3 regions of the Aquamicrobium sp. genome follow, and region 3 is predicted to be linked to each of the others. Evidence: riboswitches for the same ligand, from Rfam matches in the RefSeq annotation. Region 3 holds a riboswitch; each other region holds the start of a gene.
What was found. A riboswitch is a leader RNA that binds a small molecule or an ion and turns the genes downstream of it on or off. The one in region 3 is predicted to bind cobalamin.
Positions count from the first base shown of each region.

Region 1 (7,275 bases), 1.1 Mb from region 3:
CAGACGGAAGAGCGTGACCTTCTCGGTATGGTCGGGCTGGGCGGGGTAGCCCGGCGCCGGCCGGATGCCCTGATAGGGTTCGCCGATCAGGTCGTCCGGCGAAAGGCTCTCGTCCGGCGCGTAACCCCAGAACTCCTTGCGCACCTTCTCGTGCATGCGCTCGGCGAAGGCTTCGGCGAAGCGGTCGGCCAGCGCCTTGACCATGATCGAGGAATAGTCGTCGTTGGCGCGCTCGAAGCGCTCGGCGATCGCCACTTCCTCGATGCCGGCCGTCACCACGAAGCCGCCGATCCAGTCGGGCTTGCCGCTGTCCAGCGGCGCGACGAAATCCGACAGGGCGACGTTCGCCCTGCCGGCCTGCTTGGTCAGTTGCTGGCGCAGGGTGAAGAAGGTCGCCAGTTCGCCTGAACGGCTTTCATCCGTGAACAGCCTGATATCGTCGCCAACGGTGTTGGCCGGCCAGAAACCGATCGCGGCCTTCGGCGCGAACCAGTTCTCGTCGATGATCCTGGCCAGCATCGCTTGCGCATCCTCGAAGAGCTGGCGCGCGGCGGGCCCCTGCTTCTCGTCATCGAGAATCTTGGGGTAGCGACCCTTCAGCTCCCAGGTCTGGAAGAACGGCGTCCAGTCGATGTAGCGCGCAAGCTCGGCCAGATCCCACGTCTCGAATACCCGTGTTCCGGTAAAAGAGGGTTTCGGCGGGTGGTAGTCCGCCCAGTCGATCCTGTGGGCGTTGGCGCGCGCCTTCGCCAGCGGCAGGCGCTGCTTCTCGCGCTCGGAGCGCTCATGCGCTTCCGTGACCTTCCTGTACTCGGCGCGCAGGTTCTCGACATAGGACGGCTTCATGTCATGCGACAGGAGGTTCGACACCACGCCGACCGCGCGGCTCGCGTCGTTCACATGCACGGCCTGGCCTTGGCTGTAGCGTGGATGAATCTTCACGGCCGTATGGACGCGGCTGGTCGTCGCCCCGCCGATCAGCAGCGGGATGTCGAAGCCTTCGCGCTCCATCTCGGCCGCGACATGCGCCATCTCGTCGAGAGACGGCGTGATAAGGCCGGAAAGGCCGATGATGTCGACCTTCTCGGCCTTCGCCGTCTCGAGGATCTTCGTCGCCGGCACCATCACGCCGAGGTCGATGATCTCGTAATTGTTGCAGGCAAGCACGACGCCGACGATGTTCTTGCCGATGTCGTGGACGTCGCCCTTCACCGTCGCCATCAGGATCTTGCCGGCGCTCTCGCGCGCGCCGCCGCCGTTCGCCGCCTTCTCCGCCTCCATGTAGGGCAGAAGCAGCGCGACGGCCTGCTTCATGACGCGGGCGGACTTCACCACCTGCGGCAGGAACATCTTGCCGGCGCCGAACAGGTCGCCGACGACGTTCATGCCCGCCATCAGCGGTCCCTCGATGACGTGGAGCGGGCGCTCGGCGTTGAGCCGCGCCTCCTCCGTGTCTGCGTCGATGAACTCGGTGATGCCGTTGACCAGCGCGTGCGCGATGCGCTTTTCGACCGGCCATTCACGCCAGGCGAGGTCTTTCTCCTTCGCTTCCTTCGCGCCCGCGCCCCTGAAACGCTCGGCAATGTCGAGCATCCGCTCCGTCGCCGTGCCGCCCGCCGCCGGCTTGCGGTTGAGCACGACGTCCTCGCAGGCCTCGCGCAGCTCGGAATCGATGGACTCGTAGACGGCGAGCTGACCGGCATTGACGATGCCCATGTCCATGCCCGCCTGGATGGCGTGGTAGAGGAACACCGCGTGCATGGCCTCGCGCACCGGCTCGTTGCCGCGGAAGGAGAAGGACAGGTTCGACACGCCGCCCGAGATGTGGACGTGCGGCAGGGTAGCGGTGATCTCCCGCGTCGCCTCGATGAAGTCGACGCCGTAATTGTCGTGCTCCTCGATGCCGGTGGCGATGGCGAAGACGTTCGGATCGAAGATGATGTCCTCGGGCGCGAAGCCGGCCGTCTCCGTCAGCAGCTTATAGGCGCGGGTGCATATCTCGACCTTGCGCTCCTTCGTATCGGCCTGCCCGGCCTCGTCGAAGGCCATGACCACGACGGCCGCGCCGTACATCCGGCACAGCCTCGCATGATGAAGGAAGGCGTCCTCGCCCTCCTTCATCGAGATCGAGTTGACGATGGGCTTGCCCTGAACGCATTTGAGGCCGGCCTCGATCACCTCCCATTTGGAGCTGTCGATCATCACCGGCACGCGGGCGATGTCGGGCTCGGCGGCGATCAGGTTGAGGTACTCGACCATCGCCTTCTGCGAGTCGATCAGGCCCTCGTCCATGTTGATGTCGATGACCTGCGCGCCGCCCTCGACCTGGTCGCGCGCCACGTCGAGGGCGGCGGCGTAGTCGCCGGCGGTGATGAGCTTGCGGAAGCGCGCCGAGCCGGTGACGTTGGTGCGCTCGCCGACATTGACGAAGGGGATGTCCTTCGTCAGCGTGAACGGCTCCAGCCCCGACAGGCGCATCCGCGGCTTCAGCTTCGGAACGCTTCTCGGCGGGTGCTTCGCAACCGCCTCGGCGATGGCGGCGATGTGCTCCGGCGTCGAGCCGCAGCAGCCGCCGACGACATTGACCAGTCCCTCGCGCGCGAATTCCTCGACCTGGGCGGCCATGAAGTCGGGCGTCTCGTCATACTGGCCGAAGGCGTTGGGCAGGCCGGCATTGGGATAGGCGCAGGTAAACGTGTCGGCGACGCCGGAAATCTCGGTCAGATGCGGGCGCATCGCGGCCGCGCCCAGCGCGCAGTTCAGACCGACCGAAAAGGGTTTCGCATGGCGGATCGAATGCCAGAAGGCCGTGGGCGTCTGGCCTGAAAGGGTGCGGCCGGAAAGGTCGGTGATGGTGCCGGAGATCATCACCGGCAGATGGATCCCTTTTTCCGTGAATATCTCCCCGCAGGCGAAGATCGCCGCCTTGGCGTTGAGCGTGTCGAAGATCGTCTCGATCAAGATGATGTCGGCGCCGCCGTCGATCAGCCCGCGCAGCTGCTCGCCATAGGCGAGGCGCAGATCGTCGAAGGTGACGGCGCGATAGCCGGGATTGTTGACATCTGGCGAGATCGATGCGGTGCGGTTGGTCGGCCCCAGCGCGCCGGCGACGAAGCGGCGCCGTCCGTCCTCCTGCTCCGCGCGGCGCAGCGCGCGCTTCGCCAGCAGCGCGCCGTCGCGGTTCAGCTCGTAGACCATCTCCTCCATGCCGTAGTCGGCCTGCGCGATGGAGGTCGAGGAAAAAGTGTTGGTCTCGACGATGTCGGCGCCCGCCCTGGCGTAGGCATAATGGATGTCCTCGATCGCCTTCGGCTGGGTGAGGATGAGCAGATCGTTGTTGCCCTGCTGGTGGCAGGCGCAGCCGGTAAAGCGGTCGCCGCGGAAATGATCCTCGGCAAAGCCCAGCCCCTGGATCTGGGTGCCCATCGCGCCGTCGAGAACGAGGATGCGCTCGCGCGCCGCCTTTTGCAGGGCGGCCAGAATTTCCGCGCCATCCCGTTTGGGGGCGACGGGGCCGAAGAGCTCGTCGAGAGATGACATTTGCGACGCCCTGCGTTCCTGATGCGACATACAGTCACGTCACATAAAGACATCTTTATGTCAATATGCTCGCCGCTCCTATTGAAAAGAAGCGCCTGTCGCCTTTGGTTCACGCCGATGTCGCTTTCGCGCTCGCGATCTCGCCGCGTTCGTGATCTGATCGTGACGTTCAAGGTGCTCCCCGGAGGATTCCCCGGAGAGATAATTGGGAAGCCGGTTTGACGCCGGCGCTGCCCCCGCAACGGTAGCGGAGCTGAAAGTCCCGACGGACGCCACTGGATCGAAAAGGTCCGGGAAGGCGTCGGGACAGTCCTTCAAACGGACGGCTCCGGAGCCCGGAAACCAGCCCTGGACGGTACAACCCGACTGATCGCGGTGGGCGGTCAAGAGGCAGACGCGCATCGGGCAATGCCGTGCCCGCGGCCATCTCCCCTCAAATCACCACCAGTTCAGTCCTTGTGAGAATGCGAGGACGGACATGGATGCGCGCAATGAAATGCTGAGGCTGATCCACGCGCGGCGCGACGGCTTCAGCCTCGAACAACCTTTTTATGTCGATCCGGATTTCTACAGGCTCGACCTCGAGCTGATCTGGTATCGCGACTGGCTGTTTGTCGGTCACGATTGCGAGATCGCCAGGCCGGGCAGCTATTTCACCTTGCAGGTCGGGGCCTATCCGGTGGTGGTGGTGCGCGGCCGCGACGGCGTCATCCGCGCCCTGCACAACACATGCCGCCACCGCGGCAGCCGGGTGTGCACCGCGCAAAGGGGCATGGCGGCGAAGCTCGTATGCCCCTACCACCAGTGGACCTACGACCTCGACGGCTCGCTGGTCTTCGCCCGCCAGATGGGAGACGATTTCCGCAAGCAGGATTTCGGCATGAAACCCGTCGCCTGCGAGAGCGTCGCCGGCTACATCTTCATCTGCCTGGCGGACGAGCCGGCCGACTTCGCGCCGTTCCGCGCGCTGATGGAGCCCTATTTCGCGCCGCACCGGCTTGTCGAGGCCAAGGTCGCCTACGAGTCCACGATCATCGAGAAGGGCAACTGGAAGCTGGTCTGGGAAAACAACCGCGAGTGCTACCACTGCGCGGCCAACCATCCGGAACTGTGCAAGACCTATCCGGAAGCCCCGACCGTGACCGGAGTGAGCGGGGCGGAAAGCGACCCGGACATCCTGGCGCACTGGGAGCATTGCGAGGCCGCCGGCCTGCCCTCGCGTTTCGGCATCGACAAAAGCGGGCAGTACCGTGCCACCCGCGCTCCCCTTCTGCGCGATGCCGTCAGCTACACGATGACCGGCCGGCGCGCCGTCCGGCGCAACCTGTCCGACAGCGTCTCGGCCGATCGCATCGGCGCGCTGCTGCTCTATCACTATCCGACCACATGGAACCATGTGCTCGGCGACCATGCGGTGACCTTCCGCGTGCTGCCGCTCGGCCCGACCGAGACGGCGGTGACGACCAAATGGCTGGTCCACAAGGATGCGGTCGAGGGCGTCGACTACACGCTTGAAGAGCTCACCCATGTCTGGACCATGACCAACGACGAGGACCGGCGGATCGTCGAGGAGAACGCGTTCGGCATCGGATCGCCGGCCTACGAGCCCGGACCCTATTCGGCGGAACACGAGGGCGGCGTGATGCAGTTCCTCGAATGGTATGCGGCGTCCATCGGGCCGCGTCTCGCCGAGACCGGCAAGCCCGCGCTGCGCGACGTGGCATAGGAACAGCGATGAACGCGATCACCGATTTTTCCCCCTACCGCCACCTCGACGAGATGACGCCGTGGAACGACCGGCTCCAGGTGCTGGAAGTGACCGGCATATTCGACGAGGCGCCGCAGGTGAAGACTTTCGTCTTCCGCTCCGATGCGCAGACATGGTTCCGCTACAAGCCCGGACAGTTCGTCACCCTCGAACTGCCCGTCGAGGGCGGGCCGATCATGCGCACCTACACGCTGTCGTCCTCGCCCTCGCGCCCCTTCTCCATCGCGGTGACGGTGAAGGCGCAGGCCGACAGCATCGGCACCCGCTGGATGTTCGACAATCTGGCGATCGGGGCGCGGCTCAAGGCGTACGGGCCGGCCGGCGATTTTTCCCATCACAACCATCCGGCGGCGAGATATCTCTTCGTTTCCGCCGGCTCCGGCATCACGCCGACGATGTCGATGCTGCGCTGGCTGAGCGACTGCGCGCCGGCTGCCGACGTCGCCTTCGTCCACTGCGCGAGGCGGCCGCAGGACATCATCTTCCGCCGGGAGCTCGAATTGCTCGGCAGCCTCATGCCGGGTCTTTCGCTGTCCTTCCTCGTCGAGGAACGGTCGGGCTGCGAAAGCTGGTCCGGCCACAGGGGGCGGATCGACGCCGCGCGCCTGCCGCTCCTGTCTCCCGACTTTCTCGAGCGGGAAGCGTTCTGCTGCGGGCCGGAGCCTTTCATGCAGGGCGTGCGCGACATTCTCTGCGGCGCCGGCTTCGACATGGCGCATTATCACGAGGAGAGCTTCGGCCGGCCCGCGGCGATGCCGATGCCGCTCCCGGGTATGCCGGCGGCCGATACCGCGCGGCAGACTGCCTCGGCATCTCCATCCTGATGGAGGTCGACCGGAGCGAGATCGAAAAGGTCCTTGCTCCCACGCCCTTCGAGTTCGTCGCGCCCTATGCCTGGATCGAGGCCTATATCTACACCACGATCACCGGCTTCGCCGAATACGAGGACACGTTCGGGGACTATTATGGCTCCACCGGCGTGGTGATCCCCGCCCGCTTCGGCGAGCATACCGGCGGCTACTACGCCCATTGCTTCAAGAACAAGGACTACGGGACCGCCCCCGGCCGCGAGGCGATGGGCTTTCCCATCAAATATGCCGAGCTGCGCATGCAGAAGGTCGGCCGCGCCGTCACCGCCACGACGCGGCGCCCGACGGCAAGCGTCGATCTCTCGCTCGTCATCGGCGACGGGGCGGCGAAGCCGCCGGTCGACGTCGTGCGCTCGCCGCATCTGCTGTTGCAGTCCATCCCCTCGGTCGAGCGGGACGAGGTGATGCTGCAGCAGATCATCAAGCGCGACGTCTCGTCGTCGTCGTCGCTGACCGCCGTGGCCGGCGAGCCCGCCGTCGACTTCCTGCCGACGGGCTCGGGGGTCGACGAGCTCGCATGGCTTAAGGCCGGGCGGCCGATCTATGGCGAGTTCTTCAGCGGCAAGTTCCGGGGCGCGTTCGGAACGGTCCTGTCGACCACGGCCTCGCCCGAGTTGCGCAAGCGGCTGGGCGTCTGACCCAGCCCGACCGTACGGGTCCTCGCGAAACCATGTCAGGTCTCCGCGCAGCGCCGGAGACGAGGAGGTATTCATGACCGAGCCGCATTCCGGTGCCGTTCCCCTGCACCATCCGCTCTACCGCAGCGTGGGAAACTACGGAGGCGACTGCTTCGGCATCTCGCTGCTTATGGAAGTCGATGCCGATGCGGTCGCGCGCGTGCTCGAACCGACGCCGTTCGACTTCGTCTCGGCGCATGCCTGGGTGGAGGCCTATGTCTACCCCACCACCTTCGGCATGGCCGGCTACGAGGATAATTCCGGCCCTCCCTACGGCTCGTTCGGGGTCGTCGTTCCCGTCCGCTACGGCGAGCATATCGGCGGCTACTACGCCCATTGCTTCAAGAACAAGGACTACGGGATCTATCCCGGCCGCGAGGCCGCGGGCTTTCCGATCAAGCAGGCGGAGCTTTCGATGCAG
Region 1 is NZ_JAMLIE010000001.1:2,247,022-2,254,296, reverse strand. Features, by position in the region: gene metH (methionine synthase) at 1-3,540, opposite strand, end outside; cobalamin riboswitch at 3,696-3,906, shown strand; gene M9945_RS11135 (SRPBCC family protein) at 4,019-5,266, shown strand; partial or broken gene M9945_RS11130 (FAD-binding oxidoreductase) at 5,275-6,060, shown strand; gene M9945_RS11125 (acetoacetate decarboxylase family protein) at 6,132-6,815, shown strand; gene M9945_RS11120 (acetoacetate decarboxylase family protein) at 6,889-7,275, shown strand, end outside.
Region 1: another riboswitch for cobalamin. It lies ahead of M9945_RS11135 (SRPBCC family protein); the one in region 3 lies ahead of M9945_RS05440 (hypothetical protein).

Region 2 (7,275 bases), 530 kb from region 3:
CGATGTCGACGAGGCCGTGAACTGGGCCAACGACTCGGATTACGGCCTCGCCTCGTCGGTGTGGACGAAAGATGTCGGCCGGGCGATGGCGACCGCCGCGCGCCTGCGCTACGGCTGCACCTGGGTCAACACCCATTTCATGCTGGTCAACGAGATGCCGCATGGCGGGCTGAAGCAGTCCGGCTACGGCAAGGACATGTCGCTCTACGCGCTGGAGGACTACACCGCCGTCCGCCACGTCATGGTCGCGCACGGGTAAGGCGCGGCGGGAATGATCCGGGAGCCCGCCCAAAGGCAGGCTCCCGTTTTCCTGAGGCTCAGAACTTCGCCTTGAAGCCCGCATAGGCGGCGATGCCGGGCGTGTTGTAGCCGCGGACGACCTGATAGTCCTGATCGAGCAGGTTCTCGCCGCGCAGATAGACCTCGGTCGACTCGTTCACCTGATAGGCGATCTTGGCGTTGAGCAGGACGTAGTCGTCGAGCTTCACGTCGGCATAGGCCGTCCAGTCGAAGTCGATGGTATCGGCGGCGTATTTCAGGTCCGCGCTGACGGTCCACTTTTCGGCGGGGCGCGCCGTTGCGGCGAGGGTGACGGCATGCCGCGGAACGCGCCAGCTCCGCGTCCCGTCCGAATTGCGCGAGTTCGTGTAGGTGTAGGAGCCGCCGAGGTCGAGCCAATCGGTCGCGGCGTAGGAGAAGGACGCCTCGACGCCGTCGGAAGTCGTCCCGCCGGCAACCTGATCGTAGTAGCCCCAGGGCGGCCCGCCGAAATCGTCGACCCAGAAGATGCGATTGTCGATCTCCAGATGGAAATAGGTGAGGTCGGCAACGAGGCGGCCATCGAGGAAGCGTTGTTCTACGCCGATATCAAAGCTGCGGCTCGTTTCAGGCCGCAGGGTCGGATCGCCGCCGTCCGAATAGAGCTCATAGAGGCTCGGAGCGCGGAAACCGGTCCCGAATGACGAGTGCAGCCGGGTTCCGGTCTGGTCGAACAGATAGGACGCGGTGGCGCGCCAGGTCGTGTGCCCGCCGAACATCGAGTGGTCGTCATGGCGAACGCCCGCTGTCAGCACGAGGTTGTCGACGGGCTCGACGACAGCCTGTACCCAGACCCCGGTAAGGTCGATCTTGCCGAGTGGGGTCCCGCCGCCCCCATCCTCGGCTTCCTGGCGCTCGTGATCGACGCCGTATTGCAACAGAACGCGATCCGTCGCCTCGAACGATCCCTGATAGTCGAACTTTTGCCGCGTGCCGATGAAGGAAGCCGGCGATCCGGCCCAGATGCTCTCCCTGTCGGATTTGAAGCCCTGTACGGAGAACGTGTTCTTCAATCGTCCGTCGAGCAGGTCGAGATTGAAGCCGACCCGGCCTCCCATCATCGTGGCCAGCTCATAGCTGTCGGCATCGTCGGCGCTGCCACCGTCGAACTCGGTCTTCGCATCGATATAGAGCAAGGACCCGAACACCGAGAACGCCTCGTTGATGCGGTGCTCGGCGGCGAGGTCGAAGGTCACGTTCTCGTAGCCGTCGCGCTCGGTGCCGCCGGCCTTCGCGGAAATGCCGTCGTTGCGGAAGCCGGTGACGTTGGCCGCAATCCTCGATCCGCCCTGTGCGCCGGCGAGGCCGTAGCGGCCGCGCACTGTGCCGAACGATCCGCCCTCGACGTGAACCGTATGGCTGATGCCGTCCTCGACCTCGCCCAGCGTGGTGATGTCGACGACGCCGGCGATGGCGCTCGAACCGTAGAGCGTGCTTTGAGAGCCCTTCAGTATCTCCATGCCGGTGACACCGCCCGACAGCAGATACTGGTACTGTGTCAGAACCTGCGTTCCGGTCGTGTCCGAAACGTCGATGCCGTTGTATAGCGTCTTCACATAGGCACCGCCCAAGCCGCGGACGGAGATGCCGGTCTGTGTTCCGATGCCGCCGCTGGAGGTCACCGAAATGCCCGGCAGCCGCGTCAGGTAGTCCGTGACCGAGACGAGCGATTTCGTCTCGATCTCGCCTTGCGTCACCTGCTCGACCTTGGAGCCGGTCTTGCTCTTTTCGGTCGGGGTGCGGTTGGCGGTGACGGTGATCGCCTCGAGGGTGGTGACGCCCTGCTCGTCGGTCTGCGCCGCGTCCTGCGCCTGCGCGGCGCCGGCCATCAATGCCAGCGCGCTGGCGGTGGAGATCAGAAACCTGTTCATGTCAGTCCCCAAAGGTGCTGGGAGGCGCGTTGGCCCCCGGGCTTTTCAAGAACCGCAAGGAAAGGAATTGGGAATTGAACCCGCCCCGGCCCGTTCGCATGCGGCAACACGTTCTCGTGTCACCGCTACGGACGGCCGCGCCTGCATGCCCCTCGCATGCGGACAGGGTGACTGAAGCGGCAGGTCTCCTGGCTTCCCGTGTCTTCGCCTCTCTCCCGCCTTCCCGGCCTTGCGGCCAGTGGCATCTGGAAGATGGCTCAACGGTTACAGTTGCGGGGGCAGCTGCGGATTTGGCCGGACAGCCCGGCCGCACCGCATTCCCTTTTCATCCACCTTTCGGCGGAACCAGCTTCGCCGACTTTGCTAGCGTCACTTCGCCGTTGCGTCAACGCGCGCGGCGTTCCCGCCACAATATTCCCGTAAAATTGGCTTCCAAAAGAAACATGATTGTTTTAGTCGTGTTTTGCCGCCGGCAAGGGCGGGCGAAGGTTGCATGTCGCGGCCGGATGTGAGAGGCATCCGCGCGAGACGCACGCCGGACAGTATGCGAAAGCGGAAAGTGCCAGAATGTCGTCTATCCTGTTGAAGAGTTCACGCTGCCGCCAGCCGGCCGGCCGGGTTTTCGGGCTGCTGCTTGCGGCATTGGCCGTCGCGGCCCTCGCCGCCGGTGTGCCGGCGCGGGCGCAGGAGGCGGCGCCGCCGGCGGCCGTCGAGCAACCCGCCCCGCAGCAGCAGCAACCGGCCACCGCGCCCGAGGCCCCGGTTTCCCAGGCTCCCGCGCCCCAGCAGCCGGCGGCCGGGACGCCTGCCCCGGCTGTCGACGCCGCTCCGCAGCAGGGCGAGGCGCCGTCCGCGCCGCCTGCCGGGCCCCCTGCTGGAATAGACGCTTCCGAGATCGAGATCGCCGAGGACGGCGCGCCGGCCGACGCGCGCGACGACACCCTGCCGCACGATTTGTCGCCATGGGGCATGTTCATGGCCGCCGACTGGGTGGTCAAGGCGGTGATGATCGGCCTCGCCTTCGCCTCGCTCGTCACCTGGACCGTGTGGCTCGCCAAGTCGCTGGAGATCGCCGGCGCCAAGGCCAATGCCGGACGCGGGCTGAAGCGCATCGTCCAGGCCGAGAGTCTGCCCGACGCCGTGCGCTCGCTTCCGGGCAGGGGCGGGCCGGCGGCGCTGATGGTGCGCGCCGCCGCGCATGAGGTGGAAGCCTCGCGCTCGACCCTGCCCTATGGCGGCGCGGCGGGCCTGAAGGAGCGCGTCACCTCGCATTTGTCGCGTATCGAGGCGCAGGCCGGGCGGCGGATGACCCGCGGCACCGGCATCCTCGCCACGATCGGCTCGACCGCGCCCTTCGTCGGCCTGTTCGGCACCGTCTGGGGCATCATGAACTCGTTCATCGGCATCTCTGAGGCGCAGACGACCAACCTCGCCGTCGTCGCGCCGGGCATCGCCGAGGCGCTGCTCGCCACCGCGCTTGGCCTCGTCGCCGCCATTCCGGCGGTGGTGATCTACAACGTCTTCGCGCGCTCCATCGCCGGCTACCGGCTGCTCCTGGCCGACGCCTCGGCCGCGGTCGAGCGGCTGGTCAGCCGCGACATCGACCGCCGCGCCGTGCCGGGCGAGGCCGGCGCGGAGCATGCGCTTTCACGGGCAGCGGAGTAGGGTCCATGGCCGGTAGCCTCAACGCCAGCGCCGAGCGCGACGAGCTCGAGGAGAACCACGAGATCAACGTCACGCCGTTCATCGACGTGATGCTGGTGCTCCTGATCATCTTCATGGTGGCGGCGCCGCTGGCCACCGTCGACATCAATGTCGACCTGCCGACCTCGACCGCCGCCCCGCAGCCGCGCCCCGACGAGCCGCTCTACGTGACGGTGCAGGAGGACCTGTCCGTCTCGGTCGGCAACGAGCCGGTCGATCACATCGCGCTGCGCGACGCGCTCGACCGCGTCACCGGCGGCGACAAGGAAGCCCGCATCTTCCTGCGCGCCGACAGGTCGGTCGCCTATGGCGACCTGATGAACGTCATGAACCTCCTGCGCATCGGCGGCTACCTCAAGATCGCGCTGGTCGGGCTCGAGGGCGTCTCCGAGGCCCCCGCCGGCACCCCCGACGCCGCACCGGTGGAGGCGACGGACGGATGAAGCCTCGTCCCGACATAGCCTGGTCGCGGCAGCTCGCCGGCATCTCGCTGTCGGCGATGATGCTGTGGCTGTTCGCCGGCACCGTGGTGCTGGCGGCGCATGCGGCGGCCGGCTGGTGGGTGATGCGCGAGCGTCCCCAGCAGCTGGAGGCGGCCGAGGAACCGGCCGCGATCATGATCGACCTCGCGCCCATGGCCATGGCCCCGGCGGCGGTCGAGGAGCAGGTCTCGCCCGACGAGGTCGATTGGGAAGCCGCCGAGGCGGTCGAGGCCGAACCCGTCGAGGAGATCGAGCTCGCCGAGGCGGTGGAGCCCGTGACCGAGCCGGTGGAGGCGATCGAGCCGGAGCCGGACGAGGTCGAGCCGATCGAGCCCATCGAGGAGCTGGTGGCCGCGCTCGACCCGGTCGAGGTGCCGCTGCCGGTGACGCGCCCCGAGCCGGAGAAGAAGCCGGAGGTCAAGCAGGAAAAGCCGAAGGAAAAGCCGCGCAAGAAGCAGGAGGTCAAGGCCAAGCCGAAGCCGCAGCCTCCCGCGGTCGACAAGCGCAGGGCGCAGATGCAGACGCAGCGCGAGGCGCCGCGCGCCGCCGCCCGGCAGAACAGCGCCGGCGCGTCCGCCTCCGTCTCGCCGGCGCGCTGGCGGGCGCGCGTCGCCTCGCATCTCGAGCGGCGCAAGCGCTATCCGTCGGCGGCCAAGCGCCAGGGCCAGCAGGGCACGGCGCAGGTGCGCTTCACCATCGACGCCTCGGGCAACGTCCAGTCGGTGTCGCTGGTGCGCTCCTCGGGCGTCGCCCTTCTCGACGAGGAAGTGGTGGCGCTGGTCCGCCGCGCCTCGCCCGTGCCGGCCCCGCCGCCCGGCGTCAACCGGACCATCGTGGTCCCGATCCGCTTCAGCATGCGATGACGAAAGGGCCGGCGCGATGCCGGCCTTTCCTTTTCCTATCCGACGACGATCCGCGCCTCGGCGTCGGTCACGTGGCCGGTGTCCTCGCGCCAGGTGAGGGCGAGGGTGCCGGACGCCTGCGGCGCGATCTGGAACTTGAGGTAGGGATCGGCCGAAACCGACCGGTAGAGGTCCGCGGCGAACACCGGCTCGCCGTCAAGGCTCGCCTCGAACCGCTCGATCAGCCGCTGCGGCAGGGGCGCGCCGTCGGGGCCGGGGCGCAAGCCCGTCTCCATCGGGTGGCCGATCATGGTCAGAACCGGGCCGGCCGCGCCGGCAGCGAGCGTCTCCGGCACGCGCACCCGCGTCTGGAACAGGCTGTCGCTGGCATAGGTGCCGGCATCTGTCAGGCAGCCGCTGACGGTGACGCGCACCTCGCGCTCGGCGATCAGCGCCGTGCCGTCGTCGAGCAGCGCGAGCGCGACCACCGTCTGGCTCTCGTTGAGCCGGATGCGCGTCTCGACCGCGGCCGGTGACAGCGGCGTGAAGTGAAAGGTTGCGACCTGCGGGCTGGGATTGGCCGGGGCGAAGATGTGGAGGGCGCGGACGCCGGTCCCTTCCACCGCGACGGACAGCGGCACGGAATTGCCGTTCTCGGACACGAAGGGCAGGTCGAGGGCGATGCCGCCTTCCTTCGGCTCCACCCCGTCGAGGAGGCCGGCGATCTCCGGCACGCGCCGCCATGCGCCGGCGCCCTGCGCGCCGGCCGGCAGGGCGGGCGCGGCGAGGCCGGCGGCGGCGAGCGCGAGCAGGTGGCGGCGGGTGAGGGCAGGTGGGTTCTTCATCGTCGGCACGTCTTTCTAGCTCTGCTCGGCGACGGCCGGCCTCGCCACGCGCAGCGGGCCGCGCAGGGCGACCCACGCGCCGCCGAGGATGCCGCCTGCCGCCACGAAGGAGGCGGGGGCGAGGGTCGAAAGCCCGGTCAGCCCCTGGCCGATGGAGCAGCCGAGCGCCAGCGCCCCGCCGACGCCCATCAGCGCGCCGCCGGCCATCGAGCGCAGCATCGCCTGAGGGCTGGCGAAGCCTTCGAGCAGCAACGTGCGGGTGACGAGCGCGGTCGCCAGCGCGCCGAGGAAGACGCCGGCGACGATGGCGACGCCGAAGGAGGGGCGCATGCCGGTCGCCAGCATCGCATACTGGATCGTCTCGCCGACCGGGGCGACGAAGGTGAGCGAGGCGAGCGGCGCGGGCTGGAAATCGTCCGCGCCGAGGACTCCGGTGGCGTACCAGCCGGCGACGACGGCGAGGCCGACCGCCGCCCCGCCGGCAAGCGTGCCGCGCTCGCCGCGCGCGGCGGGCCGCAGGGCGAGGAAGGCGAGAATGGTGGCGAGGGGAAGCGCGAGGACGAGCCGCGCGGCGGGCTCGGAAAAGCCGTAAGGCGCGAGCGCGGCGGCGAGATCGGGCGGCGACGCCACCACGCCGACGGCGGAAGCCGCGATCCGCAGCGGCGCGATGAGGCCGGACAGCGTCGCATAGGCGGCGATGCCGAGCGAGACCAGCACCACGAAGGAGCGCAGATTGCCGCCTGGAAGGAGCACCAGCGCCCGAGCGCCGCAACCGTTGGCCAGCACCATGCCGTAGCCGAACAGCAGGCCGCCGGTGAGGATGAGGGCCGGCGCAAAGCTCGTCTGCGCATAGAGCGAGCGGCGGAGATCGATGAGCCCTGCGGCGTCGAGCGCCTGGGAGCCGGCGATGGCGAGCGCCAGCGCCAGCGCGAAGGCGCGGATCTTCGCGGTCCCCGTCCCGGCTGGCACCCACCAGCCGCGCAGGCCGGAAACGAGGCAGAACCCGGTGGCCCGTGCCGCAATGCCGAAGGCGAGGCCGATGACCAGCCCCGCCCACAACGTCAGTTCAACAGCGTCCATGCGTCTCTCTCGGTCGGCGCAACTCCGGCGAACGAGGCGTTCCCGGCAAGGCCGGCCCGCCTCCGATGTCTTTCGCTTTGCCTGCGGCAGGTTCGGGAGCCGGCGCGTCAGGCGGCGGCCGTTCCCCAGATAT
Region 2 is NZ_JAMLIE010000001.1:574,822-582,096, forward strand. Features, by position in the region: gene M9945_RS02840 (gamma-aminobutyraldehyde dehydrogenase) at 1-259, shown strand, start outside; gene M9945_RS02845 (TonB-dependent receptor plug domain-containing protein) at 318-2,189, opposite strand; cobalamin riboswitch at 2,350-2,554, opposite strand; gene exbB (tonB-system energizer ExbB) at 2,757-3,854, shown strand; gene exbD (TonB system transport protein ExbD) at 3,860-4,336, shown strand; gene M9945_RS02860 (TonB family protein) at 4,333-5,238, shown strand; gene M9945_RS02865 (thiosulfate oxidation carrier protein SoxY) at 5,274-6,062, opposite strand; gene M9945_RS02870 (YeeE/YedE family protein) at 6,078-7,142, opposite strand; gene M9945_RS02875 (FCSD flavin-binding domain-containing protein) at 7,250-7,275, opposite strand, start outside.
Region 2: another riboswitch for cobalamin. It lies ahead of M9945_RS02845 (TonB-dependent receptor plug domain-containing protein); the one in region 3 lies ahead of M9945_RS05440 (hypothetical protein).

Region 3 (7,275 bases):
GTCCACGCCCGCAGCCATGTCGAGCGCCTGCTCGCCGCGGTGCCGCCGCATTGCGCCCTCGTCACCGTCATCGACGGCCATCCGGCGACGCTCGCCTGGCTCGGGGCGGTTCACGGCCACCGCACCCGCTCGCTCGGCGTCGAGCATTTCGGCCAGACCGGCACCATCGCCGATCTCTACCGCCATTACGGCATCGACGCCGAGGGCATCATGCGCGCCGCCGAGGCCCTCGTGCCCGGCCGGCCGGTGCGTCACCTCTCGGCCTGCTGAGATCGGGCCGGCTCCGGCCGGCTCTCCCTCGCCATATTCGGCACGGCCGGCGATTCCGCCCGGCCGCGAAATGCTCTAAGGACGGAGGCGAGGCAGGTCGATTCTCCCCGCCGCTCCCCGTCCGTCCGTCCGCGCCCTTGCGCGGCAGGGTTGCAGGCGGGACAAGGCTCGGGCATCATCGCGCCTGCTTCGGGACTTGTCGTTCGCTACAGCCGGGTGGGAAAGTTGCACGCATTCCGGGCCGCACCGGCTCTTCTTCTTCGCCGCCTCGCGGCGTTCCTCCTTCTTGTCGGCCTGCTGTCGGCCTGCACCACGCAGGCGGTGATGGAGCCGGCGGTCGCGCCGCTCATCTCGGACAAATACGCGGCCATCGTCGTCGACGCCCGTTCGGGCAGGGTGCTCTACGAGCGCGCCTCGAACGCGCCGCGCTATCCCGCCTCCTTGACCAAGATGATGACGCTCTACCTCCTGTTCGAGGCGCTGGACGAGGGCCGGGTGCGGCTCGACGAGGAGATTCCCGTCTCCGCCTTCGCCGCCTCGCGGCCGCCCTCGAAGATGGGCATCAAGCGCGGCGGCAGCATCGACGCCCGCTCGGCTGTCCTCGCCCTTGCCGTGCGCTCCGCCAATGACGTCGCGGTGGCGGTCGCCGAACGCCTCGCAGGCTCCGAGGAAGCTTTCGCGCGCAGCATGACGCTGAAGGCGCGCCAGCTCGGCATGACGGGCACGGTGTTCCGCAACGCGTCCGGCCTGCCGGACGACGGCCAGCGCACCACCGCGCGCGACATGGCGGTGCTGGCGATGGCGCTGCGCAACCGCTTTCCCCACCACTATCATTATTTCGCCAACCGCGAGTTCGCCTTCGGCGGCAAGATCGTGCGCGGCCACAACAGCCTGCTCGGCCGCATACCCGGCGTCGACGGGCTGAAGACAGGCTATATCCGCGCCTCGGGTTTCAACCTCGCCACCTCGGCCGGGCGCGGCGGGCGGCGCGTCGTCGCCGTGGTCATGGGCGGCGAGAGCGCCAGGGCCCGCGACGAGCACATGGTATCGCTGATCGAGACCTACCTGCCCCGCGCCGCGGCCGGCGCGGGACAGTGACGGGCTGCCGTCACGGCGCCGACGCGGGATCCTTCAGATAGGCGATCAGGTCGGCGATCTCCTCGCCCTTCCTGATCCCGGCAAAGGCCATGCTGGTTCCCTTGACCATGGTCTTCGGCGCGGCGAGGTATTGCGCGAGCAGCGCCTCGTCCCAGACCTTCCCGTCGGCCGCGAAGTCCTTCATCGCCGGCGAGTAGCGGAAGCCGTCGACCGAGGCCACCGGGCGGCCGCCGATGCCGGCGAGGTTGGGGCCGACGCGGTTGCCGGTCTCCACCGTGTGACAGGCGGCGCATTTCCTGAATGCCTTCTTGCCGGCGACGGCATCGCCTTCCGCATGGGCCGGCAGCGCGACGACGGCGAGCGCAAGGAGGGTGAGAAATTTCCTGGGCATGAAGTTCCTGGGCATATCCTGGGGTCCTTCCGTAAATGACCGATGAGCGGCCCCGGAGCGCGGGGCCGGCGTGTCAGCCGGTTACGGGAGGCGCGCGGGGATAGCCGGGCCGGTATCGCGAGGCCGCCGTCCGCGCGTCCGCGCGCGACGGATCATGGAATGCCGCCGCGAGGATCGGCCGCGGGCGGAAAGCCGCCGCTTCCGGGGGAGGGGCGGGCGGCGTCTGGCCCTGCAGGCAGCCGAGCGCGCAACAGTCCGGCAAGCCGGCATGGCCGGTGGAATGGGCGGGATCGGTGAGGCAGAGCGGATTGCCGAACCGATCGAGCGCCGGGCCGGAAGGCAAGGCCGCCGCCCATTGGGGCAGGAACGATTGCAGCGCGAACACCAGCGCGACGGACAGCGCCAGCAGAAAAGCCCGACCTCTGCGCCTTCGAAACACGCGTCACCTCTCTCCGCGTCTTCATACCAGAGCGGGAGGCGCGGAAAAACCGGCCGGGGCTGCGGCAAAGCGCTCGCCGCAATCGCTTCGGCAGGGCAGGCGGCTCAGGCCGGCGCGCCGCCGGTCCGCGCGAGCGCGCCGAACAGCGCGCGCAGGCGGTGCAGCCTGCCGTCCGCCAGCCCGGCGGCGTCGATCCGGGCGATCTCGATCCGCGCCGCCTCGGCGGGATCGGTTCCTTCGGGCAGGCCGAGCAGCCAGACGAGGAACACGTCCTCGGGCTGTGTGCGCGGCGACGGCCACTGGCCCGCTGGTCGTTCCGTTGCGCCGGCCGCTTGCGTCGAGGTCGCCATCGTCACGCCTCCGCTTCCGGTGCGCGCGGGCGGTGCTGCATTTCGTCGTCGAGGCGCATGGGCGGCCCTTTCCCGAAAGGGCTGGCGTGACGGGGGCGCGGGGGAAATGCGCAAGACGAGGGCCGTGCCCCGTCGCAACGCCTTCATCCCGTGACCGCCCACCGCGACCAGCCGGTTGAAACAGTTCGAGGCTGGTTTCCGGACTTCGACGCCGTTCTCTCGAGAACCGCCCCGGCGCCTTCCCGGGACGATCCCAGTGGCGCATGCCGGGGCTTTGCTTCGCTACCGTTGCGGGGGCAGTGCCGGCTTTCGACCGGCTTCCCAATTATCCATCCGCGGTTGGCGGACGGCACCTTGAACGTGGCGACGATAGCACGAAAGCGGCGATGGCGAGCAGGATAATTCGTCGCGGCGCGGCAGGATCAGGCTCGAGTGCGGTCGCCGCGCCCCGCGCCCCACACCGTTGCCAGAATCAGCCTCAGGTCGGTCGCCGCCGACATCGAGGCGAGATAGGTGGCGTCGAGCGCCGCCAGTCTCTTGGGGTCGGACATGTCGACCCCGGCCACCTGCGCGACGCCGGTGATGCCGGGACGAAGGGCGTAGAGCCCGCGCGCGCGGCGCTCGGCGACGAGCTCGGCCTGCGAGGGCAGGCAGGGGCGCGGGCCGACGAGGCTCATGTCTCCGCGCAGCACGTTCCACAATTGCGGCAGCTCGTCGAGCTTCAGGCGGCGGAGCCACCGCCCGAGCGGCGTCACCGCGCGCGACGGCGTCTCGTGGGTGGGCGCGTCGGGCGTGTCGGCATGCATGGTGCGCAGCTTGTAGCAGGTGAACGGCGTCTCATGCCTGCCGACCCGCGTCTGCGACAGGATCGCCGGCCCCGGCGAGGTCAGCCGGATCGCCGCCATGCACAGCAGCGCGACCGGCACCGCCGCCGGCAGGGCGGCGAGGACGAGCGCGAGGTCGAGGATGCGTTTCATCGGCGGGCGTCATCGGTTCAGGGAACGGGAAGCAATATTGGAAAGCGCGGGGGCGGGATAGCCCATGGCCGCGCCTCCGGCCTGGCCGCCGCCGCGTCACGAGCCGCGCGGCGTTTCCGCTTTCTTGGCCGGAAGGGAGGCGGGGGCCGCCGGCGTCGTCGCGCCGTTGCGGGTCTCGGGGATGGCGTGGGACAGGAGCGCGATGGCCCGCGCCCTGTCCTCCCTGGCGGCGCAGGCCGCGATCTCGTCGAAGGTCCGGTTGAGGAGGTGCCATTCGATGACGCGCGGCGAGGCGACGACGTAGCCTTCCTCGGTGTGCCCCTCCCTCACCTCGTGCGCGTGGAACAGCTCCTCGTGCAGCTTCTCGCCGGGGCGGAGCCGGGTGAAGACGATGTCGATGTCGACATAGGGCTTCAGCCCCGCGAGCTGGATCATGCGCTCGGCGAGGTCGACGATGCGCACCGGCTCGCCCATGTCGAGCACGATGACCTTGCCGCGCCCGGTCTTGTGCAGGTCCGAATGGGCGGACGCGTAGAGGATCAGGCTGATCGCCTCCGGAATGGTCATGAAGTAGCGCACGATGTCGGGATGCGTGACCGTGACCGGGCCGCCCGCGGCGATCTGGTTCTGGAACAGCAGCGTCACCGATCCGCTCGAGCCCAGGACGTTGCCGAAGCGCACGGTCTTGAACCGCGTCTTGTCGCAGATCATGTCGAGCGCCTGGCAATAGGCCTCGGCCGCCCGCTTGGTCGCCCCCATGATGCTGCTCGGATTGACCGCCTTGTCGGTCGAGATCAGGACGAAGGACGAGACGCCGCTCGCCCGCGCCGCGTCGGCGACGTTGCGGGTTCCCAGCACGTTGGTCTTGATCGCCTCGAGCGGGTTGTCCTCCGTCAGCGGCACGTGCTTCAGCGCCGCGGCGTGGAACACGATGTCGGGCTCGATCCGCGAGAATATCCGCGCCACGCGCTCCGCATCGCGCACGTCGACGATGCGGGTGACGATGTCGAGGTCCGGGTATTTGTCGCGAAGCTCGGTGTCGATGGTGTAGAGCAGGAATTCCGAGCTGTCGGTGATGATGAGGCGGCGCGGGGCGAAGGCCGCGATCTGCCGGCACAGCTCCGAGCCGATCGAGCCGCCGGCGCCCGTCGTCAGCACCACCCTGTCCCGGATCAGCGATATCGCCTCGTCCGGCTTGATGTTGACTTCCGAGCGCAGGAGGAGGTCGCTCAGCTCGATCGGCCTCGGCTCGAGGATGTTCTTGCTGGTGACGGCCTCCATGTCGGTGACGCCGGGAATCTGCAGCACCTTCATGCCGTAGCTGCTCGCCTGCGTCAGGATGTGCATCAGGCGCTTGCGCGACGGCGACGGCTCCGTCACGATCAGCTCCTTGACGTCGATGCCCTGGCCGTGGAGCTTTTCGAGCACCGCCTTCAGGTCCTTGAGGGACCCCAGCACCGTCACGCCCTGGACGGTCCTGCCGAGATTGATGCGCGAATCGTCGATGATGCCGGCGACCCAGAACGTGCTGCCCGGCCTGCGCCGGCTGGCGCGGATGAAGCTCTCCGCCTTGTCGGATAGCCCGCACAGCAGGATGGGATGGCCGGCCGCCCGCCTGGCGCCGGAGGTCTTGGGCAGCCGCCGGGAATATTCGAGCGCGAGGCGGTAGCTGATCCGCATGCCGACCATCGCCACGGTCATGTAGATCAGGGTCAGCACCGGCACAGAGCGGGGCACGTTGTCCCCGCGTGTCAGCAGGAAGGCGCCGATCGTATAGACCGCCACCGCCAGCAGCGCCGATTTGAGGATCGTCACCAGGTCGGGCGTGGAGACGTAGCGCCACGACACGCGATAGGGCGAGAACACGGCGAAGGCGAACGCGGCGGCCAGCGCGAAGCCGGCAAGCTTTTCTTCCAGCGCCGGCACGTTGAGCGCCCACGGATAGCCGTGGCTCGTCAGATACGCCGCCATGAACGCGCAGGCCGCGGCGGTGAGATCGATGAGGAAGATCAGGACGTAGCGCAGCATCGGTTCAACGCGAAAAAAGGGCCGAAAGCCTGTGTCTGCAAGGCGTTGACGTCCACTCCGATCTTGTTCGTCTTCGATACCATGCTTGAAAGCGTAGTACCGGATCACGCTGCCTCAAGCAACGGGAATGAGGATCGCCTCGAACAAGAAATAAAACCGTCGCGGTGTTTAGTTGCGCGACGATCCGCGGCGGCTCGGAACCCGAGCCTCTGCCAGGTGCACCAGTTGCGCGCCGGCCTCGTAGAAGGCCGAGCGCAACCCGCGCAGAGGTACGGCGCGCGGCTCGGTCAGCGGCAGCGGCAGGGCGTCCTGCGCCGTCTCGCCGGCGAGGAACTCTGCCATGGCGCGGCCGAACACCGTGCCGGGTGCGATGCCGCGGCCGTTGTAGCCGCAGAAGGTATAGTCGCCGTCCTCCAGTCGGTGGAAGCGCGGCAGGTTGTCGGCGGTCATGCCGATCGTGCCGTACCACTCGTCCTCGAACCCGACCGTGCCGAGCCATGGGCCGAGCTGCGGAAAGAACCGGCGCAGCGCCCGTTTCGCCCAGGCGCGGTGGATGGCGGCGCCGGTGTTGCGCAACGCGCCGACCGAGCCGAACACCAGCCGGTCGCGCGCGTCGTAGCGGAAGGACAGCAGCACTTCCTTGGTGTCCCATACGCCCTGGCGGCCGGGCAGGATCGTGCGCACGAGATTGCCGGGCAGCGGCGGGGTCGCCATGTTGAAATAGGGCAGGAACACCTGCTCGCGGGTGATCTCCTCCTTCAGGAGCCTGGTATAGGCGTCGGTCGCGAACACCACCTTGCGCGCGGCGAGCGCGCCTTTCCGCGTCCGCACGCGCCATCCCGCCCCGGTGCGCTCCAGCGCCGTCGCCGGGGATCGAGTGTGGATCGTCACGCCCAGCGCCACGGCCGCGCGGGCAAGGCCGCGGGCGTAGGCCAGCGGCTGGATGGTGCCGGCGCGGCGGTCGAGAAGCGCGCCCTCGTAGAAATCCGTGCCGAGCATCATGGCCGCGTCGGCCTTGCCGATGAGCTCGACCGGCGCGCCGCGCATCTTCCACTGGCGCTCGCGCTCGGCGAGCTCCTCGAAGCCGGCGCGGCCGACCCCCGCATGCAGCGTGCCGACCGGGTTGGCCTCGCACTCGATCCCGTGCCGGGCCACCATGTCCCAGACATAGGCGGGGCCGGCGCCGAGGAAGTCGAGCAGCCGGTTGCCGTAGTCGTCGCCCAGCGTGGCGACGAGGTCGCGCGGCATCACCCACATGCCGGCGTTGACGAGGCCGACATTGCGCCCCGCCCCGCCGAAGCCGATCTCCGCCGCCTCGACGACGGCCGCCTCTATGCCCTTCTCGGCGAGATGGAGCGCGGTGGAAAGCCCCGTATAGCCCGCGCCGATCACCGCGACTTCGACGGCGCGCTCGCCCTCCAGCACCGATGTCGCGGGCGCGGCCGGCGCGGTCTTTTCCCACAGTCCATGCGAGCGCGGATCGTTCTGCATCGTCGAGACCTCGTGTCGGTCGGGCCGCGGACGTGCCGGCCCTTTCTTCCCGCCCCTTTCTTCCCGCAAGGCCGTGAGCTAGGCTAACGAGCCTTTTTCAAGACATCATGCCAGACGGTAATGCCCATTCGCGCGCCACGACGGTTCCTTCCCTCGCTTCCGCTCCTTGCCGCCTTCGAGGCGGCCGCGCGAACCGGCTCGATCACCCAGGCCGCGAGCGAATTGTCGCTG
Region 3 is NZ_JAMLIE010000001.1:1,102,753-1,110,027, forward strand. Features, by position in the region: gene M9945_RS05420 (transketolase) at 1-270, shown strand, start outside; gene M9945_RS05425 (D-alanyl-D-alanine carboxypeptidase family protein) at 496-1,368, shown strand; gene M9945_RS05430 (cytochrome c family protein) at 1,379-1,759, opposite strand; gene M9945_RS05435 (hypothetical protein) at 1,833-2,198, opposite strand; gene M9945_RS05440 (hypothetical protein) at 2,303-2,554, opposite strand; cobalamin riboswitch at 2,720-2,920, opposite strand; gene M9945_RS05445 (sugar transferase) at 2,971-3,525, opposite strand; gene M9945_RS05450 (polysaccharide biosynthesis protein) at 3,622-5,553, opposite strand; gene M9945_RS05455 (NAD(P)/FAD-dependent oxidoreductase) at 5,722-7,044, opposite strand; gene M9945_RS05460 (LysR family transcriptional regulator) at 7,165-7,275, shown strand, end outside.